DNA from 4 places in the Thermanaeromonas sp. DSM 22490 genome. Region 4 is predicted to be linked to each of the others. Evidence: riboswitches for the same ligand, from Rfam matches in the RefSeq annotation. Region 4 holds a riboswitch; each other region holds the start of a gene.
What was found. A riboswitch is a leader RNA that binds a small molecule or an ion and turns the genes downstream of it on or off. The one in region 4 is predicted to bind cobalamin.
Positions count from the first base shown of each region.

Region 1: another riboswitch for cobalamin. It lies ahead of cobK (precorrin-6A reductase); the one in region 4 lies ahead of cobU (bifunctional adenosylcobinamide kinase/adenosylcobinamide-phosphate guanylyltransferase).
Region 2: another riboswitch for cobalamin. It lies ahead of AC1BI1_RS05005 (S-layer homology domain-containing protein); the one in region 4 lies ahead of cobU (bifunctional adenosylcobinamide kinase/adenosylcobinamide-phosphate guanylyltransferase).
Region 3: another riboswitch for cobalamin. It lies ahead of AC1BI1_RS14830 (ribonucleoside triphosphate reductase); the one in region 4 lies ahead of cobU (bifunctional adenosylcobinamide kinase/adenosylcobinamide-phosphate guanylyltransferase).

Region 1 covers NZ_JBJHHE010000012.1:59,246-66,830, reverse strand. Annotated here, with positions in the region: gene hflX (GTPase HflX) at 1-968, shown strand, start outside; gene AC1BI1_RS09270 (hypothetical protein) at 970-1,410, opposite strand; cobalamin riboswitch at 1,517-1,707, shown strand; gene cobK (precorrin-6A reductase) at 2,073-2,840, shown strand; gene AC1BI1_RS09260 (energy-coupling factor ABC transporter permease) at 2,866-3,609, shown strand; gene AC1BI1_RS09255 (energy-coupling factor ABC transporter substrate-binding protein) at 3,627-3,920, shown strand; gene cbiQ (cobalt ECF transporter T component CbiQ) at 3,973-4,776, shown strand; gene AC1BI1_RS09245 (energy-coupling factor ABC transporter ATP-binding protein) at 4,754-5,623, shown strand; gene AC1BI1_RS09240 (putative Se/S carrier protein) at 5,652-5,936, shown strand; gene mqnC (cyclic dehypoxanthinyl futalosine synthase) at 5,938-6,996, opposite strand; gene AC1BI1_RS09230 (menaquinone biosynthetic enzyme MqnA/MqnD family protein) at 6,977-7,585, opposite strand, start outside.
Region 2 covers NZ_JBJHHE010000005.1:15,712-23,296, reverse strand. Annotated here, with positions in the region: gene AC1BI1_RS05020 (ABC transporter ATP-binding protein) at 1-110, opposite strand, end outside; gene AC1BI1_RS05015 (energy-coupling factor transporter transmembrane component T) at 83-991, opposite strand; gene AC1BI1_RS05010 (DUF4430 domain-containing protein) at 1,007-1,708, opposite strand; gene AC1BI1_RS05005 (S-layer homology domain-containing protein) at 1,815-3,386, opposite strand; cobalamin riboswitch at 3,543-3,724, opposite strand; gene yedE (YedE family putative selenium transporter) at 4,081-5,142, shown strand; gene AC1BI1_RS04995 (putative Se/S carrier protein) at 5,218-5,769, shown strand; gene AC1BI1_RS04990 (NAD(P)H-hydrate dehydratase) at 5,766-6,638, shown strand; gene AC1BI1_RS04985 (sulfurtransferase TusA family protein) at 6,672-6,890, shown strand; gene AC1BI1_RS04980 (dipeptide ABC transporter ATP-binding protein) at 6,947-7,585, opposite strand, start outside.
Region 3 covers NZ_JBJHHE010000042.1:374-7,958, forward strand. Annotated here, with positions in the region: gene AC1BI1_RS14810 (Crp/Fnr family transcriptional regulator) at 1-300, opposite strand, end outside; gene AC1BI1_RS14815 (aminopeptidase) at 523-1,473, shown strand; gene AC1BI1_RS14820 (citrate/2-methylcitrate synthase) at 1,518-2,864, opposite strand; gene AC1BI1_RS14825 (small, acid-soluble spore protein, alpha/beta type) at 3,244-3,495, opposite strand; cobalamin riboswitch at 3,618-3,785, shown strand; gene AC1BI1_RS14830 (ribonucleoside triphosphate reductase) at 3,947-6,031, shown strand; gene AC1BI1_RS14835 (anaerobic ribonucleoside-triphosphate reductase activating protein) at 6,065-6,745, shown strand; gene AC1BI1_RS14840 (DUF1641 domain-containing protein) at 6,817-7,266, opposite strand; gene AC1BI1_RS14845 (NAD(P)/FAD-dependent oxidoreductase) at 7,282-7,585, opposite strand, start outside.
Region 4 covers NZ_JBJHHE010000002.1:206,549-214,133, reverse strand. Annotated here, with positions in the region: gene cobI (precorrin-2 C(20)-methyltransferase) at 1-478, opposite strand, end outside; gene cbiT (precorrin-6Y C5,15-methyltransferase (decarboxylating) subunit CbiT) at 490-1,083, opposite strand; gene cbiE (precorrin-6y C5,15-methyltransferase (decarboxylating) subunit CbiE) at 1,070-1,723, opposite strand; gene cbiD (cobalt-precorrin-5B (C(1))-methyltransferase CbiD) at 1,707-2,822, opposite strand; gene cobU (bifunctional adenosylcobinamide kinase/adenosylcobinamide-phosphate guanylyltransferase) at 2,834-3,400, opposite strand; cobalamin riboswitch at 3,508-3,689, opposite strand; gene AC1BI1_RS02610 (PHP domain-containing protein) at 3,826-4,656, opposite strand; gene AC1BI1_RS02605 (hypothetical protein) at 4,681-5,199, opposite strand; gene rny (ribonuclease Y) at 5,349-6,887, opposite strand; gene recA (recombinase RecA) at 7,250-7,585, opposite strand, start outside.

The DNA.
Region 1 (7,585 bases), on a different contig from region 4:
TATGGGACCGTACCCAGGTCATCCTGGAAATCTTCCGCCGCAGAGCCCAATCCCGTGAAGGTAAAATTCAAGTGGAAGTAGCCCGGCTCACCTATCTTTATCCCCGCATCCACGGGTTGGGGGGAGTACTTTCCCGTTTGGGGGGCGGGATTGGAACGCGCGGGCCGGGTGAAACTAAACTGGAGGTGTTGCGCCGCGCAGTTCGTCGCCGCATTCATCATCTGCAGAAAGAACTGCAAGAGGTACGACAAAAACGAGAAATCTTGCGCAGCTTGCGCCAGGAAAAAGCTCTTCCAGTTATTTCCCTGGTCGGTTATACCAATGCCGGTAAGTCAACCCTGCTCAATGCTCTTTCCCTCAGTCCCCACAAGGTCCTGGTACGGGACCAGCTATTCGCCACCCTGGACCCGGTCAGCAGGCGCGTCCGGCTACCTTCGGGGCGGCAGGCGCTCCTAACCGATACTGTAGGATTTGTTAAAGATTTGCCGCTAAAGCTAAAGGAAGCTTTTAAAACTACGCTGGAAGAACTGTTTGCTGCTGACCTGCTGCTCCACGTTATCGACCTAACCAGTCCCTATATGGATCGCCAGGTAGCAGCCGTGGAAGAACTTCTAAAGGAACTCGGCCTCTACCACCGGCCTATACTTAAAGTCTACAATAAAATGGATAAATATGAAGGGATATTACCCCTTGACGGTGTAGCCATTTCGGCTCTCTATGGTACCAATCTACATGAATTGTTAAGCCTTGTTGAGGAGGAACTGTTCCCCCACCAGGAGATGACTATTCTGGTTCCCTTTAACCGGCTGGGCGAATTAGCCCGGCTGAGGGACCGCTTGGAAGTGGTAACAGAAGAATACCTGCCCGAGGGAGTCAAGCTAATAATTCGCGGCCGTGTTGAAGACTTCCAAAAATTGAGGGCCCGTGTAAGTGGGGATTGTCCAGCTGACACGGAGACCCGGGGTTAATTTAGTTTCCCCGGGTTTTGGATTCCTCGGAGGTAGGCTTTAGCAAATGAAATTCCGACATCTGGTTGCGAAGGCGAATATGTCGCTTAAATTCTATTAGTATATCCAGGATTTCGTGCAGGAAGGGGCTGCCAAAAGTAGACATTAAACCCACGATAATCATGTTCAGCAGGAGATAAAGGCCGGGGTAAGATGTTTTAAAGCCGGCAAAGGCAGCATCCAATCCTAAGAGGCCGAAAACATCCACAGCAGCTATGCCTGTTAAAATAGCAGCAATGATAGCATTGACTATAATCACCCTTAACTGCCTTTTCTGCTCTAGAACGGGATCGTCTAGTTTTTGCCCCAACCACGGCCAGCGCGCCTTAAGCTGTTCCACTATTCCTTGCGCAGCAGCAAAAATGGCCCCAAGGATAGCCAAAAGCCTGCTAAGATCTTCCAACCCTTTTCACTCCTTTCTAAATCTCTTTCATACTTATGGTATTCCCGGTAAAAAGCCCTTGCTACTTTCAAGAGGTTCCAGTATAATAAAAATGACCATAACTTAACACACCTACGAGGGAACGAGTTAAGCTGCCAGGCGGCAGCGAGGGGAAGTCAGTGCGATTCTGACGCGGTCCCGCCACTGTGACAGGGAGCAAGCCCACAAACTTTAAAAGCCACTGGGCCTTAGGGTCTGGGAAGGCGTGGGCAAGCGAGGAACTGAAGCCAGGAGACCTGCTCGTTCCTTAGTACCATATCCCTACGATGGATAGGGGGTGGTGCAGGTTAGCTACCTTCCGTGACCATGTAGGGCGGGAGGTTTTTTCTTTATAGGGTGCTTTACCTCGAGAAGGTAAAGCTAAAAGGTTAGTACGGGAGTAGGAGCTGCCTCAAAAAGTCCCCTAATAAATAAAGGGGTAGCTTGAGGTAAGGCGATGACTGGCCACCCGGGAAAACCTGCCTGCATAAGACTCATGGGGCATTTTCTTGGAGACAAAAATGCCAGGTAGGTTTGTCGTGCCGGGAGGCTGATTGGAAATTATGGCTTGGTAAACCCATTGCCCCGGTAGAGGCAAACCGGGGTTTTTTATTAGGTTTTACCAGAAGGAGCAGGTTTTGGCTGTGATCTTAGTAATCGGAGGTACCGGTGAAGGATGGAAGTTGGCTAAGTTGCTCGGGAACCGGGGTTATAAAGTGGTAGTCTGGGTCAACAGTGAATACGGCTGCCGGGTGGCCCGGGACGAGGGGATAACAAGTGTCCAACTTTATTCCGTTACAGAGAAGACTTTCAGTGACCTTATGGGGCAATATAATTTAAAAGTTGTAGTTGATTTGAGCTTGCCTTTTCCCAATGAAATTTCCCTAAAAGTAGAAGACCTCTGTAATAAGTACAACTTATGTTACCTGCGTTTCTTGCGCTCGGAAACGGAGTTACCCGATCACCCCTTAATTCATCAAGTTTACAGCTGGGAAGAGGCTGCCAGGGTAGCGGCGAGCCTGGGAGATACCATTTTTCTAACTACCGGAACTAATAACTTGGAGGTCTTCTTGTCTTATAACGAGCTCAAAAATAAAAGAATAGTGGTGCGCGTTTTACCGGAACACCGGGTTATTAAGAAGTGCCAAGATCTAGGCTTGGTACCGCGAGATATTGTGGCTATGCAGGGGCCTTTTTCCCGAGAATTAAATAAGGCTATTTTTCGCGCTTATAAGGCCAAGGTAGTGGTAACGCGGGATTCTGGTTCCGCTGGCGGTACTGACACCAAAATTGCCGCTGCTTTGGCGCTGAATATTCCGGTGGTGATAATTAAGCGCCCCCAAATGCAGTCTCGCCATGCAGTCCATTCCTTGGAAGAAATTGTCAACATTATCCAGCAGGTAGTAAATTAATGGACTGGTAAAAAGGAGGAAGCCTATGTACCAGCGCATCGCTTTGGTGGGGATATTTGCTGTTTACTTTGTGATAATTTCTTTAACCCTGCCCCATCCAGCCTATGCTATGCACATTATGGAAGGCTTTTTGCCCATGGGCTGGGCTGGCTTTTGGTTTGTGGTGGCACTTCCTTTTTGGCTAGCAGGCTTACGTTCCCTAAGATGCAAAGTACAAGGGAGTCCTAGTCTTAAGCTTTTGCTAGGCCTGGCCGGTGCTTTTGCCTTTGTGCTTTCTGCCTTAAAGCTTCCGTCTGTAACTGGGAGCTCCTCGCATCCCACTGGAGTAGGGTTAGGAGCTATTCTCTTTGGGCCCACAGTGATGAGTGTTTTGGGAGCCATTGTACTCCTGTTTCAGGCCCTTCTTTTGGCCCACGGAGGCCTGACTACCCTGGGGGCCAATACTTTTTCCATGGCTGTAATCGGTCCCCTCGTATCTTATGGCACTTACAAATTCCTGCAAAAAGTAAAGGCTCCCTTGTGGTTGAGTACTTTCCTAGCTGCTGCTCTGGGCGACTTATTAACCTACGTTACTACTTCCCTGCAGTTAGCCCTGGCTTTTCCGGCCCAGCAAGGAGGAATTGGGGCTTCCTTTATAAAGTTCATGGGGATTTTTGCTCTCACCCAGGTACCCCTGGCCCTTACCGAAGGATTGTTGACGGTTGTGGTCTTCAATTTCCTGGTGGCCTATAACCGAAAAGAATTGGAAGAATTGGCAGTACTCAACTAAAATAAGGGGAGGAGTATATGAATATAGCCCAAAAAAATATGATCCTTTTTTTGCTGATCGTCGTGCTGGTAACAGTTCCCTTTATAATTCAACAAGGGGCTGAGTTTGGAGGAGCCGATGGGCGGGCTGAAGAAATCATTGGTGAAGTTCGACCCGACTACCAGCCATGGTTTGCTTCTTTATGGGAGCCGCCCAGCAGTGAGGTAGAAAGTTTCCTGTTTGCCGTACAGGCAGCGCTGGGAAGTGGATTTGTATGTTACTACTTGGGTTACCTCAAAGGCAAAGCCTCTGCAGAGAAAAAGCAGCTGTAGTCGCGAGATGCGATTCCTACGGAGGCCTTCAGGTGAGAAAGCAGGGCGCGGCATGATTAGTGTAGAACAGTACGCTTATAGCAATAAATTGCGAGGTGTACACCCGGGAGAAAAGATGGTGTTTAGCCTGGGGACTTTGCTTTTGTCTTTGGGCGCCAGATCTGTATGGACCTCCTTAGCTATCTTGGGCTTAACCAGCTGGCTTTTAGTCGGTGTTGCCGGTGTTCCCTTTAGGTTTTATATTCGGATGCTGTTGATACCTCTTTCCTTTTTGGCAGCCAGTGTTATAGCCATAGTTATTACCATTTCCTGGCAGGCACCCCAGGGAATGCTTTATAGCTTTAGCGTGGGAGACTTAAGCGTAGGAATAACCGGGCAGGACCTGGGGAGGGCGGTCCAGCTTTTCTTACGAGTGATCCCCGGCGTTTCCTGCCTCTACTTTTTAACCCTGACTACACCTCTCATAGAAATTATGAGTGTGTTCCGCAGACTTAGAGTCCCGTCCCTTTTTCTGGAACTAATGGGTTTGATTTATCGCTTCAGTTTTGTGTTATTGGATACGGCCGAAAACATATATCTGTCCCAGTCTTCCCGGTTGGGCTATAGTTCGTGGTTCAGATCTTTGTCTTCCTTGGGCCAGCTGGCTGCCAACCTGTTTCTTAAAAGCTTCCAGAGGTCGCAAATGTTAGATTTTGCCCTTGTCTCGCGGGGATTTAGCGGTGAGTTTAGGGTCCTGGAACCCACGTACACTGTCTCCAAGCGCAATATATTGCTTATTTTTCTCTGGATTGTGTTCCTGGTGGTGCTCAACTGGTACGGCGGAGGTGGACGGCTTGGAACCTATTTTGGCAACTAAGGAGGTTGAGTTTACCTACCCCAATGGAACTACAGCTTTGAGGGGCATTTCCCTGGAGATAGAGCAGGGCAGCAAAGTCGCTATTTTAGGCCCTAACGGGGCCGGCAAATCCACTCTTTTTTTGCACTTTAACGGTATTTTTCGCCCCCAGCGCGGAAAGGTGTTCTGGCAGGGGCGGGAGCTGCGCTATGACCGGGGCTCTTTGGCCAGTTTGCGCCAGAAGGTGGGGATTGTTTTTCAAGATCCGGATTCCCAGCTTTTTTCGGCCAGCGTGTTCCAGGAGATCTCCTTTGGCCCCTTAAATTTGGGCTTGCCGCCAGAGGAAGTAAAGCGGCGGGTAGAAAAGGCTATGGCTGCTACCGGTATAACGGAGCTGGCGGATAAGCCAACCCATTTCTTAAGCTACGGACAAAAAAAGCGGGTTTGTATTGCAGCCGTCCTGGCCATGGAGCCGGAGGTAATAATCTTAGACGAGCCCACAGCTTACCTTGACCCTTTGCTTACCTGTCAGGTTATTGAGCTGCTGGACGAAATTAATGGTGCAGGAAAAACCGTGGTGCTTTCCACCCATGATGTAGATCTGGCTTATTCCTGGGCTGACTGGATTTTTATTCTAAAATCGGGGCAATTACTGGCTAAGGGTCGGCCGGAAGAAGTATTTCTTGAACCCCAATTAATCCGGGAAGCTGGATTAACTATACCGTGGTTACTGGAGGTTTACCGGGAGCTGCAAAAGCGCGGTTGGTCTTTGGGTCCTAAGCCCCCGCGCTGTAAAGAAGATCTTTGGGCCTGTCTTCCCTGGTCCACTCAAGCCTCCGGCCCTATACTTAAAGTAGCCAAGGGATAATGCTATAATAAAAAGTGGAGGTGTAAAGGTGGACCGCGAGGTTACTCTGTTCACTTTTCCCTCGACTTATTATGCCTTGAGAGCGGAGAAGGTTTTGAAAGAAGCAGGCTTACAGGGCCAGTTAATACCTATACCGAAAGAGCTAAGCTCTTTGTGCGGCCTGGCCCTGGAAATTGAAACCGCGGAAGAAGAAAAGGTTTGGCCTTTGCTAAGGTCCTCCGTAAAGATGGAAAAAAAGGTAAGAGCTATCAAAACTAGAGGGTTTGTGGAAAAAATTGTGGAAGTGCTGGAACTGGGTCCTCCCCCGGGGTAACTCAGAAATAGCGCAGAATGTTATAGACATTGTCCCGCTGGGCTGGCCGGAAGCCAGCATTTTTAATTACACGGATAATTTCTTCTTGAGAACAGCGGTGGTGAGCCCCTGCTGCTCTGACCACGTTTTCTTCCAACATGGTGGACCCGAAGTCATTGGCGCCGAAGGATAGGGCTATCTGAGCCACCTTGGGTCCCTGGGTCACCCAGGAAACCTGGATATTGGGTATATTGTCGAGATAAAGACGGCTTACGGCCAAGGTGCGGAGGTAGTCCAGGGCTGAAGGCGGTGTACCCCCTAGGGCGGTATTTCCAGGCTGGTAAGTCCAGGGAATAAAAGCGGTGAAGCCACCGGTTTCATCCTGCAAAGAGCGAATAGCTTCTAGGTGGGCTATACGGTCGGCCAGGGTTTCCTGGCTCCCGAACATCATGGTCGCCGTGGTCTTAAGGCCCAACCGGTGGGCTGTAGCCATGACTTCCAGCCATCTCCCCGCCTTTGTTTTACGAGGGCTAATTACCTCGCGTACCCGGTCCACTAAAATTTCGGCACCGCCGCCGGGTAAAGAATCTAGTCCGCTGGCTATGAGACGGCGTAACACTTCCTCAACGCTCAACCCGCTCCTCTGGGCCAGGTAATCTATCTCCACCGGGGAAAGGGAATGTAGCTTGACAGGATAACGCTCTTTAATGCTTTTAAACAAGTCTTCGAAATACGAAAGAGATAGTTCCGGATGGAGGCCGCCTTGCATGAGAATTTGGGTTCCGCCCACACCTATTGTTTCCTCAATTTTGGCGAAAATTTCTTCTCTGCTTAAGACGTAACCTTCTGGATGACCCAGGGGACGATAGAAGGCGCAAAAGCGGCACCCACAAGTGCATATGTTGGTATAATTGATATTCCTATCTATTACAAAAGTCACTATATTTTCCGGGTGAAACCGCTTGCGGACCATGTCGGCCAGGTAACCCAGGAACAAGAGATCGGCCGAACGTAAGAGTTCTAGCCCTTCCTGGGGTGTTAAGCGTTCGCCCGCCTGGACTTTAGCCGTTATCCTTTCCATGTTCTGCCCTCCACAATTTGACAGTAACGGGAGCAGGGAGCAAGCCCTGCTCGTAGGCATACTGATAAAAGGTCTGCAATCCTTCCAGGTGTTCTGCTGTCAAATCATATTGGAGGTGGTGGAAATAATCTATAAGGTCGCCCATAGGCAATCCAGTAAGGGAAGAAGCCCGGTAAGCCAGGGTTGCCAGGTTTTGCCTACCCCATTGCTTGGCGGCAATTAGGCCCTGCCATATCTCTTCTAGAAGGCCAGGAAAGGTTTGCGCGAACTCTCCTTCTACCACCACCAGGGCGAATACCATATGCTTGCCTGTAAATCGATGCCACTCTTTGCCCAAATCGTATATATATAATCCTTCCGGACGATTGACTTGCAGTAAGGCTTCATCACCAATCACCAGGGTAGCTTCCGGTTCCGACCACCAGGGGGGCACACCTGTCGGCCGGGTAAAAAACCTGACTTCAAGGTTATAAAATCTCTCCAGCAGGATAGACAATAAAGCCACGCTGGTAGCCGAATAGGGCGTAAGGGAGACGCGTTTACCTGCTAGCTCGGCCAGGGGCACTTTGCTCAGCAGGGCCACACTCTT
Region 2 (7,585 bases), on a different contig from region 4:
ACAATCAGCACAAACTCTCCTTCTTCAATGCGCAGATTAATATTTTTCAACGCTGGTGCTTGAGTCTCCGGATAATAGTAGGTCAAATTTTTGATCTCAAATAGGGGCAAAGCTGCCACCCCCAGCTTAAAAGTATGGGCCAGGCAAGACTGGTCATTATAAGGGCCAGCAAAATAATGACAGAACTGTTGGGGAGCAAGGGATCCAATTGCGGATAATAGTTAAAATCACCATATCCCTTGACCTTGGCGTACAGGGCAAGACCTAAGGCGGCCAAGCTAGCCGCCAAGCACAGGAAATCCCTCGGCCGGGTCAACTCGTTCTGGTAGCAGGAACGGGGTCCAGTGCCAAAAGCCCGGGCCTCCATGGCTTCCGCCACTTGCCAGGCCCCCTCTAGGGAAGATAAGAGAAGAATATCCAGTAGCCATGAGTACTTCTTTAACCTTTCCCCCCAACTTCCCCTAGCGTAATCTACTCCCCTCATTTGCAGCACTTCCCGGGCGTTCAACAAATCTCGCGCGGCTAGAGGAAACATCCTAGTAGCCAGGGATACCACTAAAGCCGATTTGAATGCCCAACGGGAAAAAAGCCTCAGGAGCTTATCCGGGTGAACCAATCCATTAAAGAGGCAGAAAACAGTCATTATAGTCAGCAGGCGGATGGCCATGGCCGCACCATAGCCAATGGCTTCCAGAGACACTCTTATCCACCCTGCTCCCAGAACTGTTTTTCCTGTGCGAAACACCAGCGCATTAATAACTATAATTAAAATGGCCATCCCCAGCCCCATCTTTAAATAAGCTTCCCACTTATCCACTACTTGGGCCGCCACCACAGCTAAGATGCTTATAATCAACATCCCAGCTAAGTATAGGGGATGGGAGAAAAGCAGGGCCAGGACACACAAAACTGTAAGATATGTTAGGGTTACTACTGTATGGAGGCTTTGCAAAAAAACGCCTTTATCCTCATAAAGTAACCTGTCCAGCATAGCCCTTCCCCTTCTTTAGCGGTTCGCCAGTTCCTCCCATCGGGGTCCCGGAGAACCCATACTGGTGCTATACCACCATATCACTTTGTCTCCAGGCTTTAGGGTTTTCTGGCCGGCAGCGACCATGGGAACCTCATCGTTTACCTTGTACATCCACCCCGACATCCCCTTGTTGGGCTGGCCGGCGATACTTTCCACCAGACCAGGAAACCTGGTAGATAGAGCATAGGGCAGCCCGGTAGCCTCCAGGGCACCCAGCGCAGTAAAACCCCAGGGATTCTTTTCTGTCACTTTGACCTCAGCGGGGCCATACAAAAGTTCCTGATCCTTTCCTACCACTGCTACGCCAACAACCACGAATTCTTTTTCCCCTTCACCTACTACGCCCTTTTGCTGTTGGGGACTCCCCTCCACCTGTTGCACTTTCTGCTCTTTTTTCGGCTGTTGGACTTCTTCCTTTCCCCGCCCTTCTTGGGCCTGAAGGGTTATCGATGGAGCCCCGGGTGCTGTCTTGTACTGTGGGGAGGGTTCGGGTTCTCCCCTGCCTTCAGGCTTTTCCGGGCTTCCGGTAATATTAGAGGGGAGGGCAGCAGATTCGACCTGGGTCTTCTGCACGGGCTCCCCCAGGGTTAAATTCTTTTCTTTATTGGTTACCAGTGCGGGAACCAGCAGGGCTAAAAATAGCAAGGCCAGAGATATCAGATAAACTTTCTTCATACATCCATTCTCCTTATCCGGAATTTGGGCATGTGTCCCGCGTGCGAGGAAAAACACCGGAGGCAAGCTCAGTAAGCCAGCCTGCCCCCGGTGAGATACTAATGCTTTAGGGGGACTCCGGTATTCTCCCCAGCACCTGTAGCATTCTTTTCAGCATTACCATGGCTTCCGCTCGCGTTATTTTACCCTTAGGGACCAATTCAGCGGCCGACCTACCCCGGAGGATACCTGTACTTACGCAAACCTTGACGCTGTCCCTGGCCCAGGGAGATATCTCTGAGCTATCGGCGTAAACCGCCAGGTTGTTCTTATCTTCAGCTCCCCCTTTCGCTGGCTCCCAACCGGCCTTCTTAAGGGCCCGGACTAGGAGGGCGGCCATTTCCTCCCTGGTGATGGTCCTTTCCGGCTCAAAATTCCCCTCACCTGTACCAACCACCAGTCCCGCCCGGTAAGCAGCTTCTATCGTCTGGGAAGCCCAGTGCTGCGGGGGCACATCCCGGAAGCTGGTCTCTTTGAGGTTGGACTCTTCCAGTCCCAAAGACCGCACCAGGAAAGCAACCGCCTGTGCCCGAGTCACCTCTTGATCGGGAGCAAAAATATCTTCGCTCAGGCCCCGGGCAATAAGCCTTCTAGCCATGAGCTCTACATCTTTCTGTGCCCAATGTCCCTGAATGTCTTTGAAAGTCTTTTTGAACGACTCTGACTCTCGTGCGCCAACCAGGTAGTATCCATAGAGGGCCCAGGCAGCATCCATAACATTTTTAGAGGCGCCGAAAGTGCCATCGGAATTCAAAGCCTTGGTCAGCAGGTAATCGACCGGGCTCTTGCCTTCACCACTTTTCACTGAGGCCGGGTCTTCTCGCAGGACTTTTAAAGTAGCGATCATTTCCACTGTATCTATTAAAGGGTCGTCCCAATTGCTTACTGCAAAACTACCGTCGGGTTGCTGCTGCTTTTTCAGCCATTGCATCCCGCGCTCGATCGCTACCTGGATCTCCTGGTCGGACTTGTCCTGATCTAAATAGGCCAGAGCCCGTACAGCTTGGGCTGTGGCCACGAAGTCGGGATAAAAAACGCCGTCCCAGGCGATACCCCAAGCACCATAAGTGTTCCCGACTACCGTATCCTGCTGGGATAAAATGTATTCCCGGGCATAAACCTGATTTATGACGCTCATCAAGTCTGCCCGACCTAAAAGGTCGTAGGCTGGAAAATCGCTGAAAATGTTTGAGTCAAAACCGTGGATCCCTTCTCTGCTCTTGAGAATCTGGAGTAGTTGCTGCACCAAATCCTCCCGGCCCAAGGCCTTCATGCCTAGCAAGTCCTGGGCCAACCTCTTGGCCGGTACTTTAGACGGATCTGAAGAACCGGCAATATCCTGGTACACTAGGTCGATTACAGCTTCTTTCAGTGGTACGCCATTATACACCCAGGCATTTACATCAACGCCCGCCTGGGTGAGGATATAAGAAGCATAAGCACCTACACCATCATCCTGGTTCTTGGATCCATTTTTTGTAAAATCACTATAAAGGATACCTGCTGCCTTATCCATAAGGTCAGACACCAAGTTTGCTTCCGCCGCTTTGGCCCCCGCAAAAGGAACTACTAGAGAAAAAACCATCAAGGCCACGAGCAAAGTTGCCAAAGGGCGCCCCATTTTCCTTCTCCAGTACACCTTATTTCCCCCCTGCCTCTTCTTCTGTGTATTCCGGAAAGCTAGATTCTCTAACTAAAACCAAGCCCGATCAAAAAACCCCGGCCTACGGCGGACCGGGGCAGCTCTAGCTCTTGAGATGAGCAAAAAGACCACCTCCCTATCTCGCGTAGATCAGCGGTGGCAGGAGAACAGGCAGGTTTCCTGGCTCGGGTTCCTCTCCCACCTTACGCCTTCCCAGGTTACCCCAGTGGCATTGTGTAAGGTGGATCCCCCTCACAGTGGCGGGACCGCGCCGGACTCGCACCGGACTTCCCTCTTGCCTCTCTTGAGAGGCCTCCTGTTCCCAAAATTATTCACTTGTCTATATTTTTCTTCGCTATTTAGCCCGTTGAATCCTGCTATCTTCAAAAACGAAAATCCACCCTTCTCGCCAATAAGTTGCAATTGGGGTCAGGAATTCCCCCCCAAGAAGGTGTGTCCCGCTTATTCGTTTTTGTTATAGCTTGCGCTACCAGAAAATGGCGCTTTTCCCCGCCACCTCTCATGTACAAATTTTACTGCCTGGGTAACTCAGCCAGGGAACCACCGGAAACAGGGAATGATATAACTATATGGAATACTAAGTATGAAGGAATTTATTGTTGAGAGCCAGAATTAAATAGCTAGGCCAGTATCCAGGCCGGGCTTAAAGAAAACAACAGGAGGTGTTGGCATGACCGGCATTTTTTCTCGCAAATACTTAATGATTATCGCGGGACTCATTCTGGGAGCTGTAGCAGCTTTAATGACCGTGGCGGGCAACCCGGCGAACATGGGTATTTGCCTGGCTTGTTTTTACCGGGACATAACTGGCGCCTTAGGATTGCACCGGGCGGCAACAGTGCAGTACTTGCGGCCAGAAATTATGGGTATGGCCCTGGGGGGCTTCGTATCTGCCTTAGCCTTCGGTGAATTCCGTGCCCGTGGAGGGTCCGCGCCTCTGGTGCGCTTTTTTCTAGGCGTGTTCTTTATGATAGGCGCTCTGGTCTTCCTGGGGTGCCCGGTTAGGGCGGTGTTGAGACTGGCGGGAGGAGATTTAAATGGACTAACAGGTATAGCCGGGGTGATAGCCGGCGCCCTAATAGGAATTTATCTGTTGAAAAACGGCTTCAACCTGGGCCGCTCCGCTCCCACCTACAGCGCCGCGGGGTGGATGATGCCTCTTTTTATGTTAGGCCTGCTCTTATTGGCCATCTTTAAACCTCAATTTATATTGGCCAGCAAAGAAGGGCCGGGAGCCGCGCGAGCCCCACTAATCCTCTCGCTGGGAGCAGGCTTGGTGTTTGGATTCCTGGCCCAGAGGACCCGCATGTGCTTTGTAGGGGGATGGCGCGACCTTTTTCTGGTCAAAGACACCTATCTTTTTAGCGGTATAGCCGCTTTCTTCGTGGGGGCTTTGATTATCAATGCCTTGTTCGGCAAGATTCAAGTGGGTTTTGTGAACCAGCCGATCTCCCACAATAGCCATCTGTGGAACTTTCTGGGGATGACTTTGGCCGGACTTACTGCTACTCTCCTGGGAGGATGTCCCCTGCGCCAGACCATACTGGCGGCCGAGGGTGATATCGACGCCGGTATCACCCTTTGGGGCATTATAGCCGGGGCGGCCTTCGCCCATAATTTCGGTCTGGCCTCCAGTCCCCAAGGCCCTAGCCCCTTAGGCCCTGCAGCCGTACTGATCGGTATAGCCTTTGCCCTGGCCGTTGGTCTGCTTATGCGGGAAAAAGTAGACTGATATTCAAACCGATCCGGTACCTTGGAAAGCTAAAAGAGCTTACTAGCTCCCGATAAGGACAGGAGGATAACTAAGTTGATTTTTAAGCGCTCCGCCCGTGCCGAGGAACCAGTCCACAAAACCCCAACCACTCGAGGAATAATCATCTTCCCCTCAGTGGAAGAAGCGCTAAAGGGGGAAAAAATACTTAAAAAGGGAGGCCATGAATGCAAGCTAGTGGCGCCCCCGCCGAGCTTACGCCAAGGGTGTGATTTGGCCTTGGAGGTGGAGCTCATAGAGCAAACAGCCCTAGCGCGGGCTTTACAGGGGAAGGTATCCTATCTGGGCATTTACCCCCTCGAAGGGTCGGCCGAGATGCTCCAGATCGTGAAGGCCGTAGCCTTCCCCCAACACGTAATGGTAAAGGCAGGTAATATGAAGATTGTCTTCGCCAAAAATAGCGGGATCATCGTTAACATTTCGGGCGGGGGCTGTCCGGACGTCCCTTACCTTTACACCCAATTAGTCGGCCGCAAGCTGGACGAAGTTGACCGGCCCCGGGAAAAAGGTTTCACCCTCTGCGCTTTAATGTTGGATAGGGCGTGGGAGGAGGCTTTGGCCATCTGGAAGGGAGGAAAGTTCACTTGATCCTCATTGCGGGGACTCTTCCCGCAGAAGACCTCGCCCTTGTCCACGGTAAAGTGGTCAGGGTAAGAAATTCGCTACAGATCAAAGATTTCACTTTCCCTTGCGGGCAGGGCACAGGAGCCATGATCAGCGCCGCCCTTGCGGTAACAAGTGCTTTGGGCTTGGAGCCCCCTCACGCGCTTCTGGCCGGAGATATTGGCCAGGGCCAGGGCACCAGGCGTCTCTATCAATATTTAATAGAGCATGTGAGGGAACTGAAGCCTAGGATTCTTGCCCTACATTATTGCCTGCCCATAGTTAGATTGATGCAAAAGCTTTGTGAGGTGCTGGAGAGGTGCCAACCCCGGCCTTTGTTAATTGCCGATGCCGGGGCCATGTACGCAGCTAAGGCGGCAAGAGTGGCACCCAAATTTGATATTTTTACTCCCGACCCCAGCGAAATGGCTTTTCTGGCCGATCCAGAGGCAGCCCATCCTGCCTATGTTAGCCGTCATCTTTTTAACACTGGGGTTCAACAAGTCCCCGAGCTGGTAAAGAAGGCTTATAACAGTGGCGGAGCCGCTAAGATCCTTTTGGTGAAAGGGGCCGTAGATTACATTGTAACCGAGGGGAGAGTTGTGGCTAGGATAGAGGAACCTGATGTGCCGGAACTAGAGTGCATAGGCGGGACAGGGGATACCATAACAGGCATGGTAGTTGCTTTAACGGGCGCCGGGTGGGATCCCCTGGAAGCAGCTATTACAAGTGCCCAAATCAATCGGGTGGCTGGTAAAATGGCCGGCGCCACACCGGCCACTCCGGTAGCTGAACTCGTCGAGTATATTCCTATAGCCTTAAAGGAATTGAAGGTTATTTCCCAGAGCCCATAACACCGATACCCTGAAAAGGAGGTTCCTCCAAATATGATAGAAATTGATGTACGTGGCTTATCCTGCCCCATACCCGTAGTAAGAACCAAGAAGGCCATGGAGCAGCATCCCGGCCAACCCCTCCTGGTCCTCACCGACAATGAAACACCTAAAGAGAACATTACTCGCCTGGCTGAAAGCCAGGGATACTCGGTGAAAGTAGAAAAAGTCTCAGGCCTGTACCGCTTGTTGCTGGAGCCGCGCCCGGAATAATCTCCTAAACATACCCCCAAAACAAAGCCGGGTTTGTTTGTCCCTTACCCGGCTTCTTACATTCCCAAGACCTCTTCCTCCATATCCCGAACGGAAATTTCCCCTGTCAGATCTGCCGCCAGTCCCAGCAGTGTCCGGGTGTAGGGGTGCTGGGGGTTAGATATAACCTCGCTGGCCGGACCTTGTTCTACCAAAGAACCATCCTTCATGACCGCCAAGCGATCGCTAACTTTTCTGGCTAGAGCGATATCATGGGTGATAAAGAGTATGGCCAATCCCCTCTTCTCCTGCAGGTTAAGGAGAAGCTTTAGAATCTTGGCTTGGACGCTGGCGTCCAGAGCGGAGGTGGGCTCGTCGGCGATCAAGAGCTTGGGGTTTAAGACTAGGGCCCGGGCAATGGCCACCCTCTGGGCTTCTCCACCGCTGAGCTCGTGCGGATATTTGTGCAAGAAAAAGTCTTTGGTGGGCAGCTCCACTTCCTCCAGAACCTGCTTTACTCGTTCCACCTTTTCCTCTTCCCTGCCCCAGCCCTGCACGTCCAGAGGCTCTTTCACCAACTGCAAGACATCCAGGCGGTGACTTAAGGATTCCCGGGGATTTTGAAAGATCATCTGCACTCGCTGATAAAATTCCCTGCCCCTGTGCAAAACTTTTTGGCCCTCCAGCCAAACCTCGCCCTTATCCGGTGGCAGCAA
Region 3 (7,585 bases), on a different contig from region 4:
TACATCTTCTAGGGCCTCGGCAAAACAGAGGCGCTCCGTTTCACACAAAGTCTCAGCAAGGCCGAATAGTTCACCGGAATGGCGAATGGATACGGTTACCCGGCGCCCCTCGGATGTTAACCGGTAAATTTTTACACGCCCGCAATTAATAAGGTAAACTTTGTCAGCAATGTCACCTGCGCCGAAGATTATGTATCCCTTGGGATAATGAGCATTAGAACTAGCGTTGCGAAAAATCTCTGCCTCCCATTCAGTTAATGTCATTGTTGCAGGCAGGTAGGTTATACTATTAAGGCCCATTGCCACCTACCCTTTCGTTGTGCATTATTTTCCCTGTCACGTAATAAACGATATTCGTCATTTATATGTTAAATCCTCTTTATAAATATAATTTATCGAGCCTGTTAACTTTAGGGTTTTCCTTATTCCTTCTTCGCCATTTCATGGTAAAATGTCTAAGGGAACTAAAAGGAAACTAAAAACGAAGATGGTAAGGCCCAAAAATACTAGGAGGTTGGACTTATGACGAACCTGTTCAAAGTAGCGCATCTTGCCCTGCAAACCTGCCTCGCCGTAAAAGCCGGAGAGCAGGTCCTAGTGGTTACTGATGAACCCTTGCGGGAGATCGGGGAGAACTTCTACGAGGCAGCTAAAGAGTTAGGTGCCGAAGCTTTACTTTTTTATATGCTGCCACGCGCCAATCACGGACAGGAGCCGCCTGAAGCTGTAGCCCAGGCCATGAAGGCAGCGCAGGTGGTAGTGATACCGACTTCCAAGTCACTTACCCATACCCAGGCCCGGCGCGAGGCCTGCCGGGCAGGAGCGCGTATTGCTACCCTCCCCGATGCTACAGTTGAGATGCTGGTGCGCACTCTAGAAGTAGACTATGAAAAAATGGCCGCCGAATGCAGGCATTATGCCCAAATTTTAACTGAAGGCAGTCGTGTTGAACTATATACACCTGCGGGGACCGAACTTACTTTTTCCCTAGCGGGCCGGCAAGGATATCCGGATACGGGGCTATATACTGCTCCTGGCAGCTTTGGCAATCTTCCAGCAGGGGAGGCTTTCATTGCTCCTGTGGAAGGGACGGCCGAGGGTAAACTGGTGATGGACGCGGCCCTGGCCGGATGGGGCGTACTGGAGGAGCCCTTGCGGCTACAGGTGCGCAAGGGCGAAGTGGTAGAAGTGGCAGGTTGCAGGGCTGCCGCATGGCTGGAAGAAATATTCCATCGTTACGGCCCGGCAGCGCGGAATATAGCCGAGCTGGGCATCGGGCTCAATCCCCGGGCACAGATAACCGGTAGAGTCCTGGAAGATGAAAAAGTACGGGGGACAGTACATGTTGCTTTGGGTGACAATATGAGCATGGGCGGCAGGATAGAGGCGCCCAGCCACCTGGACGGGGTGCTTCTAAAGCCAACCCTTATAATTGACGGACAAACGGTTCTGGAAGAGGGTGAGCTTAGATAAAAACAGAGATGGCCATAAGCCATCTCTGTAGAAAGCCGAGCAGGTTATCTTTGATCCAAAGGGATGTAACTTCTCTTAGGTAGTACATTCTTGTAAGCTGGCCTGATAATTCTTCCGCCACTTACAAGCTCTTCTATCAGGTGAGCACACCAGCCTGAAATTCTTGCTATAGCGAAGATGGGAGTATAGAGCTCCACCGGAATATTTAGCATCTTGTATACAAAGCCGGAATAAAAATCTACATTGGGAGCTATAATTTTATCAGCCTGTTTTTCGGCGGCGAATACCTCTGGAGCTACCTTCTCTATAGTTAAGTACAAATTGAACTCTTCTTCCATATTCTTGGCCTTAGCCAGTTCGGCTGCTTTCTCTTTCAACAAGACGGCCCGGGGATCGGACAGTGTATAAACGGCATGGCCTAACCCGTAAATTAATCCTTTCCTGTCGAAAGCTTCTTTCCTTAAAATCTTGGCCAGGTAATACTTAACTTCTTCTTCATCCTTCCAGTCCTTGACATTTTCTTTTATATCATCCATCATTTCCATTACTTTAATATTGGCTCCGCCATGCTTGGGGCCTTTTAAGGAACCCACCGCCGCAGCAATAACGGAGTATATATCGGTTCCGGTGGAAGCAACAACATGAACGGTAAAGGTGGAATTGTTACCTCCGCCGTGCTCGGCATGGAGCACCAGAGCCAGGTCCAGCAATTCAGCTTCAAGCTTGGTGTATTGATTATCAGATCTTATCATGTGCAGAAAATTTTCGGCGGTACCCAATTCCTTTTGCGGTAAATGTATATACAGGCTCTTGTTATCATAGTAATGGCATTTGGCTTGGTAGCCATAGGCTGCCATGATGGGGAAGCGGGCTATAAGCTCAATGCTCTGTCTAACGACATTTCTGATACTTGTATCATCCGGGTTTTCATCATAAGAATAAGAAGCTAAAACGCTCCTGGCCAATTTATTCATAATATCTCGGCTGGGGGCCTTAAGAATCATATCTTCTACAAATCCCTCGGGAAGGTTTCTTTTTTCTGCTAGAAGGTTTGTGAATTCCTGAAGGCTTCGCCGGTCGGGTAATTCCCCAAAAATTAGCAGATAACAAACTTCCTCGAACCCGTATCTATTTTCTTTCTGGAAGCCGTGAACAATGTCCCAAACATCGATCCCCCGGTAGAGCAAACGTCCCTTATCCGGAATTCTTTCACCTTCATCAAGAATATAACCATGTACCTCTCCTATTTCGGTTAAACCCACTAAAACACCGGTGCCATCTTTATTTCTCAAACCGCGCTTTACATTATACTTTTCATATAACTCCGGGTCGATATAATTATTTTTTTCGGCCAGCAAAGAGAGACCATCGAGAAAAGTCCGCTCTTCCATTGAAGGCAACATCCTTTCTTTGAGAGTTTGGATGGAGTTATAAATTTAATTATAGATCATTCACAAAATGCAGGGGAACAAGAAGCGCCAATGCTGGGATTAACATATTCCTGAAAGGCAGAAGGCTCTCTGGGTTGACAAGAAAGGATGTCCACCCAAAGCAAAAAGAAAATTTCAGCTGAAATCATATCTATATTCTCCAACGAGCCTCATTTTCCTCTAAAAAGTATAAAAAAGTTAATGACCTTTGGAAAGGGATTGAGACGGGCAATCAATGAGAAATAAATATGAAAGTCTTGGCTGGATAGGTAGGGGATGGGTACGGCTTTTGAAGTGCAGCTCCAGAAAAGATGGCGCCCTTTCGGGCGCAACCTTTACCTTAGAAGTTATCTCCTTTATCTCGCAGGTTTAGGCGAGCTTTACGCTCTCCTTCTTCAGCCAGAGCTTTTTCTCCGGCTTTGACCAGTTTGCGCACCATATTGCCGCCAATTTTACCTGCCTCCCGGACAGTTAACTCCTCGCCCGCATTGGCCAGATCGTCCTCTAAGCCCAGTTCTTTGGCCGTTTCCCACTTCAGTCTGTCCAGCTGATCTTCTGTACGGAGGGCATCGTTATTCTTCTTGTGGCTCATCGGCCTCACCTCTGGTTTAGGATACCCCAAAAGCATTGTTTCTTATGTAAGACATGTAGGGCCTGGCATCCTGGAGGTATTATATATCCCTTGACAAGGGGGAGGAATTTTTCTTTTTTTGCCGAAACCATTATTAAACGGGTTAAAGGGAAGCCGGTGGAAATCCGGCGCGGTGCCGCCACTGTGAAGGGGAGCCCTTACCAAGAGCCACTGGGGTAACCGCTACCCTGGGAAGGAGGTAAGGAGCGATGAATCTGAGCCAGGAGACCTGCCCGTTGGCATTCACACCTTTCACCCACGAGCATGGGGAGGGGGCTTAGGTAGGGAAAGGGTTAGAGGAAACTTACGCCCAACTACTTGGTAGAGGACATTCGTAGTTGGGTTTTTGCTTTGTTGGAGAGAAGGATTGGGTTTACAAGGATAAGAGTTAAAAAGAGGGGAGAAGAAAAAGATGTTGCCCAAGAAGATAATCAAACGGGATGGCCGCGTGGTAGATTTTGACCAAGAGCGCATTATCAACGCTATTTTCAAGGCGGCTAAGGCCGTAGGCGGGCAGGACCGCCGGCTAGCCTGTGAGCTGGCTAACCAGGTTACGGCCTTAATAGCCCAGAAATTTACTGACCAGCTGCCCACTGTAGAAGATGTACAGGATCTGGTAGAAAAGGTTTTAATAGAAAATGGACATGCCCGTACGGCTAAGGCCTATATCCTTTACCGCCAGCAACATGCCGAGTGGCGGGACTTCCGCAATCTTTTAGTCAATGTAGAAAAAATGGTGCAGGATTATTTAGACGGGCGGGACTGGCGCATCAACGAAAACAGCAACATGAATTATTCCCTGCAGGGGCTTAATAATCATATCATTGCGGCGGTAACTTCTAAGTACTGGTTGGAGAAGATTTATACTCCCGAGATTCGCCGGGCCCACGAAGAGGGCAGCATACATATACACGATCTGAGTCTTTTGGCTCCCTACTGCTGCGGGTGGGACCTGGCCGACCTTCTGGAAGTGGGCTTTGCCGGGGTGGGCCAGAAGGTGGAGAGCGCGCCGCCCAAACATTTCCGTACTGCCCTGGGACAGATGGCCAATTTCTTCTATACTCTGCAGGGAGAGGCGGCTGGCGCCCAAGCTTTTTCCAACTTTGACACTTATTTAGCCCCTTTCATCCGGTATGATGGCCTGGATTACCGGGAAGTGAAGCAAGCCCTCCAGGAGTTTATCTTTAACCTAAACGTGCCTACTAGGGTGGGCTTCCAGACACCTTTTGTCAATCTTACCCTGGACGTAGTTGTTCCTCCCACCTTGGCTAATGAGCCGGTAATAATCGGAGGAAAACGTCAGAAGGAATGTTACGGTGAATTCCAGAAGGAAATGGACTGGCTCAATCAGGCTTTTTGCGAGGTAATGATGGAGGGTGATGCTAAAGGCCGCATCTTTACTTTTCCCATCCCGACTTACAACATTACACCTGATTTTCCCTGGGAAAGTCCGGTGGCGGAGAAAATTCTGGCCATGACGGCCAAGTACGGCATCCCCTATTTTGCCAATTTCATCAACTCGGATCTTAAGCCAGAGGATGTGCGCAGCATGTGCTGCCGGTTGAGGCTGGATAACCGGGAGCTCAAGAAAAGGGGTGGCGGGCTTTTTGGAGCCAACCCCCTTACCGGTTCCATCGGGGTGGTTACCATTAATTTACCGCGGCTGGGTTATCTAAGCTCTTCTAAACAAGAGTTTTTAGAGAGGCTAAAGGCCTGCATGGATTTGGCTAAAGAGAGCCTGTTGCTTAAGCGTAACATCCTGGAAAAACTAACGGAACAGGGTCTTTATCCTTATTCTCGGTTTTACCTGCGGTACGTTAAAGAACGCTTTGGCAGGTACTGGGAAAACCACTTCAATACCATTGGTATAGTAGGCATGCACGAAGCTTTACTGGGACTTATGGGAAAGGGCATTGATACCGAGGAGGGCAGGGATTTTGCCCTGGAAGTGCTGGATTTCATGCGGGACACCTTAACCGCTTATCAGGAAGAAACGGGTCAACTCTTTAATCTGGAGGCTACCCCGGCCGAGGGCACTTCTTACCGCCTGGCGCGTCTGGACAAATCCCTCTATCCGGATATCATTACCTCGGGAACTGAAGAGCCTTACTACACCAATTCCACTCATTTGCCTGTTAATTTTACCCAGGATGTTTTTGAAGCCCTGGAACACCAGGATCCTTTGCAAATTAAATATACCGGGGGCACCGTCTTTCATGCCTATTTAGGGGAAAGGATAACAGACCTGGCTGCCTGCCGCCGCTTCTTACAGACAGTGATGGCCAATTTCCGCCTGCCCTATCTCACCATTACTCCAACCTTTAGCGTATGCCCGGAGCACGGTTACTTGGAGGGAGAGCAATGGACCTGCCCTACTTGCGGCCGGGAAGCGGAGGTGTGGAGCAGGATTGTGGGGTACTACCGCCCGGTTAAAAACTGGAATAAGGGCAAGCAGGCTGAATTTAGCGAGCGCCGAGTTTTTAACCTTGCAGGATAAAGGGTGTGGTGAGGCCCTATTACCATTAGAGGTATACAAAAGACTAGCCTGGTGGATTTTCCCGGCGAGGTTTGTACCACCCTCTTCTTCGGGGGGTGTAATTTGCGCTGCCCCTGGTGCCATAATGCTGATCTGGTATTGCGCCCTTCTGCTTTGCCGGAGATTGCCCAAGAAGAGATTTTAACTTTTTTGGACCGGCGGAAGTCTTTCATACAGGCCGTCTGTCTAACCGGAGGAGAGCCGACTTTAACCTTCAACCTGGAGGATTTTATCAAGCAATTAAAAGTAAGGGGGATTAAAGTCAAAATAGATACTAATGGCACGAAACCCGAAGTTATAGCCGGGCTTTTAGAAAAAGATCTCCTCGATTATGTGGCTATGGATGTTAAAGGGCCTCTGGAAAAGTATAACCTGCTTACAGGTGTCCGGGCGGATCTCGAGGCTATAAAGGAAACCATCACCCTTATTAAAAACAGCCGGGTGGCTTATGAATTCCGGACCACAGTGGTTCCGGGCCTGTTAACGGAGGAAGATCTTTTAGCCCTCGGGCATATGCTTTCCGGGGCTAGGCGATATGTTTTACAGCAGTTTAGATCCGCGGATTCTGTTATCGATGGATATTACCGGGATCTCCCTCCATATTCATCATCCACCTTAAGGAATATAGCACAAAAATTGGAACCGTTTTTTGATGAGGTAGAAGTTAGAAGCTAACCCACCTGTTTTTTTAATAATATAAAGAAGAGGGGTCCGCTGGCTTGTCCGGCCAGATGGGCCCCTTACTTCTACTGGGCAAAGTTTAGATTCGTAGAGAACTTTTGTAAAAAGGAAACCAATATCCCTAAACTCTTTTTAACTTGAGGGTCCTTTTTTAGTAGCCGCAGCAGGCTCCATAAGCTTCTCGGCGGTTGGTCCTTGCTTTCTTGAACAGCTTCCTCCAAGGCCTGGATAGTACCGGCTATGAGCTGGTCCCCGCCCAGGGATTGGATGCGGTCTAAGAGGGACAGGGTGTTTACCACCTGAGACAGAACACTGGTGACCACACCCGGTGTCAAGGAATCCTTGGCAGCCTGGATAACTACACCGAGCTTTATGAGGGTATCGAGGGTCCCGGTTGCTTGCAACCTATTCAATTCTGCTAGGAGGCTTTCAAGGTTATTATTAACCTTTTGCAGCTCCTGCAGAAGCTCTGAAGTCTCCGGGCGATTTAAATTGTAGGCGACTCCGTGGGCCATTTTCTCCCCTCCCCTTTACAAGATGCCACGAGCGGCCAACCAGTATATTTCGTTATAAGAGAGCTTAAACCAGTGCAGCATCTCCGAAGGCGGTACCAGTTTGGGCGGTTGTTCATAATTGAAAGTTATATAGGTGGCCTCCTTTAAACCGGTCTCAATGAAGCAGAAAGCTTTACCGTCATAACGGTGGGAGGCTGGAATCCCTTTTACTTGGCTGATTATATTTTTGACTACTATATCTGCCTCATAATGGGCGGTGGAGCCCGCTTTACTTACCGGGAGGTTGGTGGCATCGCCCACCACGTAGACGTTATCCTGT
Region 4 (7,585 bases):
GATTCCGCAGGGCCGGTATAATGGCCAGGGGCTCATCCCCCTTGGCCAGGGGTAAATTTAACCTGGCGGCAGCCGCTGAAAAAGAAGTGATACCCGGTACAGTTTCAATGCAAATGGTTGGATCCAGTCTCTGGATTATTTCCATCAAATAGCTGTACGTACTATAAAGACTGGCATCGCCCAGGGTCAAAAAGGCTACATCCTTCCCCTCCTGCAATTTATCTAATAAGGCTTTAGCCGCTGCCTCCCAGCAGCGCTCCAGGTAAGAATGGTCGCGGCTCATGGGCATGAAAAGGGAAAGGATCTCCTGTTCCGGCCGGATAAATTGTTTAACTACTCCTAGGGCCAAGCTCTCTTCTCCCCGCTGGGAAACGGGAACGGCCAGGACAGGCACTTCCTCTAGGATGCGCCGGGCTTTTAAAGTGATCAGCTCCGGGTCACCGGGGCCCACCCCCAGGCCGTATAATTTGCCGCTCATAGCTCTCCTCCTCAACCGGCTACCAATTGGATAATATAGACAGGATTAAGGGCACGAAACATGTGGCGCTCACCCACCTTTTCTAAACGGGCCAGGTTGACTGCCACTGCTGATGTAGCATATCCTTTTTCGCGCCCGTAAGCCACGCTTTCCCACAGGGTGTCCAGGGTAATGGCATTTATAACCATAATGCCTTGGGGCCGTAAACTTTGGCTGCAGTGCTCCAGGATAGCCCGGAGTTCTCCCCCGCTACCTCCAATCAATACGCGATCTGCAGGTGGTAAATCTGCTAAGGCCGCTGGCGCCCTGCCGGCTACTATCACCACATTTTTTAACCCAAAAGATTCCACGTTAGCCCGCGTTAAATTTAGGGCCTCTTCATCCTTTTCCACGGCATATACTCGTCCCGGAGCTACCAGACGAGCAGCCTCTACCGTTAAAGAGCCGGTGCCGGAGCCGACATCATAAACGGTCTGGCCGGGCGCCAGGCGGGCCTTGGCTAAAGTCAAAGTGCGGAGCTCTTCTTTGGTCAGGGGTACTTTTCCCCGCTCGAAGAGCTCATCGGGAATGCCCGGGGTGCTGTAGGGCCATCTACGCTTTGTCATATCCACTTATGATCACTGCCATAGGATCAAAATCGGAGCCAGCCAGATCCCTGGCCAAAAGGTGGGCCACCCTTTCCTCCCGTCCTCCCAACTGGGCTCCCACCCAGAGCCTAAGTTCCCCCAACCCCTTATCCGTCAAGTACCTTCCTACCTCTGCCGGAGTGTTGCTCCCCCCTGTGAGAAGGGCAAGCAACAGTTCATTTCGGGCCAGGCCCTCCAGGTAGGCGTCCAACATATTCAGCGGGCGCCCGTGCAGGCTCACAATAGTCGCTCCTTCCCAGCCACAACCTAGACGGGCAAAGGCGAGCTGTACGGAGCTTATTCCTGGTATCACCCTGATCTCTTCCGGGGGGAAACGGCATCTCAGCCATCCCAGGAGGCTGTAAAGGCCAGGATCTCCAGATACCAGGACGGCGGTAGGCCGCCCACGCACCTGCGTTAAGTAGTGGAATAAAGCGTCCAGGTCGGCATCAATCGCCTTTTTTTCCCGTTCCAAAAAGGCAAATAGATGCAAAGCTCGGGGACCGCCTACCAAAATCTCGGCCTCGGCCACCGCCTGGTAGGCTGCCGGTGTTAGCCAGGAGGGATCTCCCGGACCCACCCCCACCACCGTTAACCACCTGTTATTCCTTCCCGCCATTTCTCCACTCTCCCAGTATGGCCCTGGCCTGCTCATCCTGGCCAATGATTCTCCCCTGCAGGTCTAAAAGGGCGGTCCCTACTTCCAGTGCCCCATGAACTAATTCTCGGGCTCGCTCGCTAGCCAGGCCTGCCAAGTAATTCCAAAAAGCGAAATAACGCTCTCCCTCCAAGGCTTGCTCGAGGATAGAGAACACCGCCTCCACCGTAGTAGCGGTTAAGATAGCCTGGACCACCTCTGCGGGGGCGCCCCAGGCTGCAGCCCGGGCCGCCACTATTTCCCGCCGGGCATCAGCTATGCGGCTATGGGTATAAAAAATGCCTCCTGCTACTTTAACCAGCTTGCCGGCATGGCCCCAAAGGAGAATCCGCTTAATCCCTCGTTCAGCACAAGCCTCCAAAAGATAACCGATAAAGTTGCTGGTCAAAATAACCGCCCTCGCCGGCAAGCCATAACCTTCCACCGCCTGGCGCTGGCCCATACGGCCGGGAGTTAAAAGCAGAGTATCGTAACCTGCGGCTAGGGCTACATCGATCTGGGGCAGGAGGGAAGTACGGAAAGCTTCTTCCGACATGGGCTCCACAATGCCGGTAGTTCCCAGAATAGAGAGCCCGCCCTCTATCCCCAACTGGGGATTTAAGGTGCGCCGGGCCAATTCCTCACCGCCGGGGATGCTAATAGTTAATTCCAGCCCCTGCCCGGGGGGGATAAAATCTTTAACCGCTTCCCTAATCATGGCCCGGGGCACGGGATTGATGGCCGGCTCACCTACTGGAACAGCCAGGCCGGGACGGGTGACTATTCCTACTCCTTCACCGGCCCGCAAAATAAAGCCCTTTTCTTGCGGCCGGGCCCTAACCTGGACAGCTATTCCGTGGGTAATATCAGGATCGTCGCCAGCATCTTTTATAACCGTAGCCTCAGCCCAGCCTTCCCCCCGCCGAACAGTTACAGGTAACTCGATTTCCTTTCCCTGAGGAAGAGTTATTCGCACTGTATTTTGGACCCCGTCCTTACACCAGAGGGCCTTTACTGCTGCTTTAGCTGCAGCCGCGGCACAAGTACCGGTGGTGTAACCCTGACGTAATTTCTTGACCATCCTTTCCTCCATTACCGCCTACCCGTTAGCAGGTCCGAGCTTTTAGCTAAAGCTTTTATCTCCACCGGCACCCCACAAACCACCAGATAAACTTCATCGGCCAGGCTGGCTATCTCCTGATTGGCCAGTCCCAAAAGGTCGCGGTATAGGCGACCCAGGGGATAGGGTGGTACTGTTCCCGAGCCCACCTCATTGCTCACAATGATCACCTCAGCAGGGACCTCCCAGGCTTTCTGGGCCATCTCTTTAACAAAAAGTAATATAGCCTCCTCATCCATCTTTTCTTCCACCAGCAAGTTGCCCACGTAAGCGGACAGGCAATCGATGAGGAGAAGTCGCCCTGGCTTGCCCCATTCCTCTATAACTCGGGTCACCTTTAAGGGCTCCTCTACAGTGCGCCACCCGGCCGGCCGCCGCATCTTGTGCCGGGCCACCCGGCTGGCCATCTCTGCGTCCGTCACCCTGGCTGTGGCCACGTAAATAACTTCTCCGCCCCAGCCGGAGGCCAGTTCTTCTGCAAACCGGCTCTTGCCGCTCCTAGCGCCGCCAGTGATTAACACCAGCCTGCCCCTGTCCACTCCTTAACCCCCTTAAGCCACGCGCTGCACTACAAAAAAACCCAGCCTCTCGCCTAAAGGCTGGGTTTTCTGTCTAAAACACTAGCCCTTCCCTTGACGCGAGGGTTAACAAGGCTTACCAACAGGCAGGTTTCCTGGCTTCCGGCTCACCGCTTTTTCTTCCCCTTCCCAGGCTACAGGCCCAGTGGGCTTACCGAAGAAAAGCTCCCCGGTTACAGTGGCGCGCCCGCTCAGGATTTGCACCTGATTCCCTTTTAACCTTTATGGCACCTGTCGGCTTTCCCATATTTTTTTATTTTCTTCAGTATATCGCAATGACCACTACTAATCAAGGGATTTTATGGCTTAAGATTATGTGCTTAGTTATTGAGGACACCCAGTGCGAGCCCACAAGCAGGCTAGCAGGATAAAAATGGGTAACCACCTCATTTTATGGCCAGGGCGCGCTCCTTTAATCTATCTATTTCCTCTTCGCTAACGGTGGCTGCGCCCAACTCGCTATGGTCTGGAATATTCAAGCCGTGAAAATCCGACCCACCGGTAACTAATAGGTTTAGTTCCCTGGCTAAAGAATGATAGCGGGCAACGGCTTCTCGGTCATGTAAAGGGTAATAAACTTCTAGCCCCTGCAAACCATAAGCCACTAGCTCTTTTATTATTTCATCTTTACCTATCAATCCCGGGTGGGCCAATACAGCTACGCCCCGCCAAGCAGAAATTAGTTGAACAGCTTCTGCAGGTGAAATTTTATAACGCGGAACATAGGCCGGCCGTCCACGTTCCAGGAGCTCACCAAAGGCAGCTTCTATGGAAGGCATAAATCCCTTGGCCACCAGGGCCTGGGCGATATGCAGGCGGCCTACAGCTTTACCCTGGACGAACCGGGCCACCTCATCCCACGTAAGTTCGTAGCCCAGTTCTCGCAATTTGGTTACCATCTTAAGACCTCGCTGCTGCCTGTCCTGCTGCAATTGGTATAAAAAATTATGTAGCTTGTCCCCTTGAAAATCAATATAATACCCTAGGAGGTGTACATCACGTCCTTCCCATTCGGTGCTCAATTCAATACCGGGAATAACCTCAAGATTATAGAGAGAAGCCCCTGTCAGAGCTTCCTCTAATCCATCAACGGTGTCGTGATCGGTAATAGCTATGGTGCTTAACCCCTTTCCCCAAGCCAGTTTAACCAGGTCCAACGGCTTGAGCTTGCCGTCGGAGGCTACGGTATGGGTATGGAGGTCACCCTTTTTGCTCATTTCCGTCCTCCCGGTATCCTCTGGCTATTTATTAAAAACCAGGACTCGCCCTTCTTCCCGGAAAGCTATTAACTTTTTCTGAGGTACTTCTCCTTTTATACTCTCCAACATATGATCAATTATTTCTTCTTGAACCAACAATTCTTCTTCCTGAATATTCTCGGTCGCCTCAGCCACCAGGGCTTCGTTAAATTCCTGACGCACCAGGGTGATGATCAGGCCAATTTCGCCCTGGGATAGGGTCTCAACATCCCGCTGCACTTCCAAGACGGTTAGCTGCTGAAAACAACTATATTTTAAGCTGATCACCCGCGGCACCCGATTTTCGAGAAGATTATAGGTAGATAAAGACTTAATAAAGCGCCGGGCAAACTGCTCCAGATCCTTTTCTTTTAAAGAACTGGTTAACATAAAAGAAAACTTTAATATGCGGCTACTGGGCTCATAATTAATAGTCCCTACTTCCGGATAGCGCACTAAAATGGAAATCAAAAGGCCAACGCTATCGGATATCTCGCCATCATACTTGTATCTAAGGCCCATATGGTCTCCACCTGCCTTTTAGTCCAAAAACCATCATCAAAGCTTAGTTCTGCACCTTCTTTAAAAATCCTGCTTCTTTAACTTTTTTGATCTAGAAAATATAGTGGCAGAGATGGTAATTTGCCACCTATCCCTGCCACCCGTTCCATCTATTTCGCATAATCCACAGCTCTTGTTTCCCGGATAACTACCACTTTGATCTGCCCAGGATATTCCAGCTCTTGTTCAATTTTCTTTACTATATCCCGAGCTAATTGCACAGCCGTGGTATCATCTATCTTTTCCGGCTTAACTATAATGCGGATTTCGCGGCCTGCCTGGATGGCGTAAGCCTTATCCACTCCATTAAAAGAATCGGCTATTTCCTCTAGCTTCTGCAAGCGTTTGATATAGGCCTCCAAGGTTTCGCGCCTAGCACCTGGCCTAGCTGCAGAAATGGCATCTGCAGCTTGAACTAGCACAGCTTCTATGCTCCGCGGTTCTATATCTCCATGATGGGCAGCAATGGCATGGATTACTTCCGCAGATTCCCGGTATTTTTTAGCCAGCTCCACCCCTATGCTTACGTGGGGCCCTTCCACTTCATAGTCCACTGCCTTGCCGATATCATGAAGCAATCCCGCTCGCTTGGCCACCTGCACATCCGCACCTAGCTCTGCCGCCATGGCTCCTGCCAAAAAAGCTACTTCTAAAGAGTGCTTTAGAACATTTTGGCCATAGCTCGTACGATATTTAAGGCGCCCCAACAATCTTATCAACTCGGGATGTAAGCCATGAACGCCGGCTTCAAAGGCAGCTTGTTCACCTTCCTCTCGAATCTTTTGTTCTATTTCCCGCTGGGCCCTTTCTACCATTTCCTCTATACGGGCCGGATGGATGCGACCGTCGGCTATAAGTTTTTCTAGGGCAATCCGGGCTATTTCCCGTCTGATGGGATCAAAGGCGGATAAGATAACCGCTTCCGGCGTATCATCGATTATCAAATCTACCCCAGTAAGGGTCTCCAGGGCACGGATGTTGCGGCCTTCCCGGCCAATAATCCGCCCCTTCATTTCATCACTGGGAAGGTTAACGACAGAAACCGTAGTTTCGGCCACCACTTCTGGAGCGCACCGCTGAATAGCCGAAGTAATAATTTCCTTGGCGCGTTTGTCCGCTTCTTCTCTGGCTTCTGTTTCCACCTGCTTAATCAACAGAGCAGCCTCATGGCGTATTTCTTCTTCAATATTCTTGAGTAACAGGGTCTTAGCTTCCTCTGTAGTTAAACCCGATAAACGCTCCAGTTCAGCTACCTGTTGCCGCTTCAATTCTTCTAAATTTTGTTTAAGGCGCTGTATTTCTTCCTCCTGACGGTGAAGATTGGCTTCTTTGCGCTCAATATTCTCCATCTTACGCTCCAGGGCCTCTTCCTTCTGGAGCAGGCGGCGCTCTAAACGCTGCAGTTCATTTCGCCGTTCCCTGCTCTCGCGCTCCAGTTCATGGCGCATACGATGGACTTCTTCCTTGGCTTCCAGCAAGGCCTCGCGCTTTTTAGCTTCGGCCTCTCTTTGGGCTTCCTCAATAATGGCTGCCGCAGTCTTTTCGGCTGAAGCTATTTTAGTCTCCACAACGTATTTGCGGAGAATATAACCACTGCCTATACCTACCATTAGGGCTAATACAGCAGCAATAATTAGAATCGCTCCCACCTCCTCTACTAAAATTGCTCCCACCTCGCCCACATAAAATAAAGCCGAGTAGAAACCCGGCTTGTAAAAAGGCACCCTACCAGTTTTTTCCCTTGCAAAGATACAAATATGCACCTTTTGTGAAAGCAACTTTTTCAAAGGGCAATAACATATTATCCCTCCTGCGCCTATGGCACAGGAAGCCCTTTCACAGCCTAACTAACGTAACGAGCCCTTCCCGTTAATACACCGGCAACTTTTTATAAGTTAAGCAAATAATAATTAAGGTGCATTTATGTCAAGGACTTGGTAGTGAGCCTACACCTAGTTTCCCTCGATGGTATTGTATTACTTCATTTTACTACTGTCAAGTTGGTTTAGGTCTACTCAGTGGTAACTTCCTCTGTCTTCATAATCAGAGCACCCATATTGCTGCTGGCCTTCTGTTTCACCTGCTCACTTATAGTGGCTGCCAACTCGCGGTGCTGGCGCAGGTACTCTTTGGCTGCCTCTCGCCCCTGTCCCAGGCGCTCTTCCCCAAAAGAATACCAAGTACCGCTCTTCTTGATTACCCCCAAATCAACCCCAAGGTCGATAAGACACCCTTCTTTGTCGATGCCGCGGCCATAAATTATATCGAATTCCGCTTGCCGGAAAGGAGGAGCCACTTTATTTTTGACCACCTTCACCCTGGTGCGGCTGCCGATAATTTCAGCTCC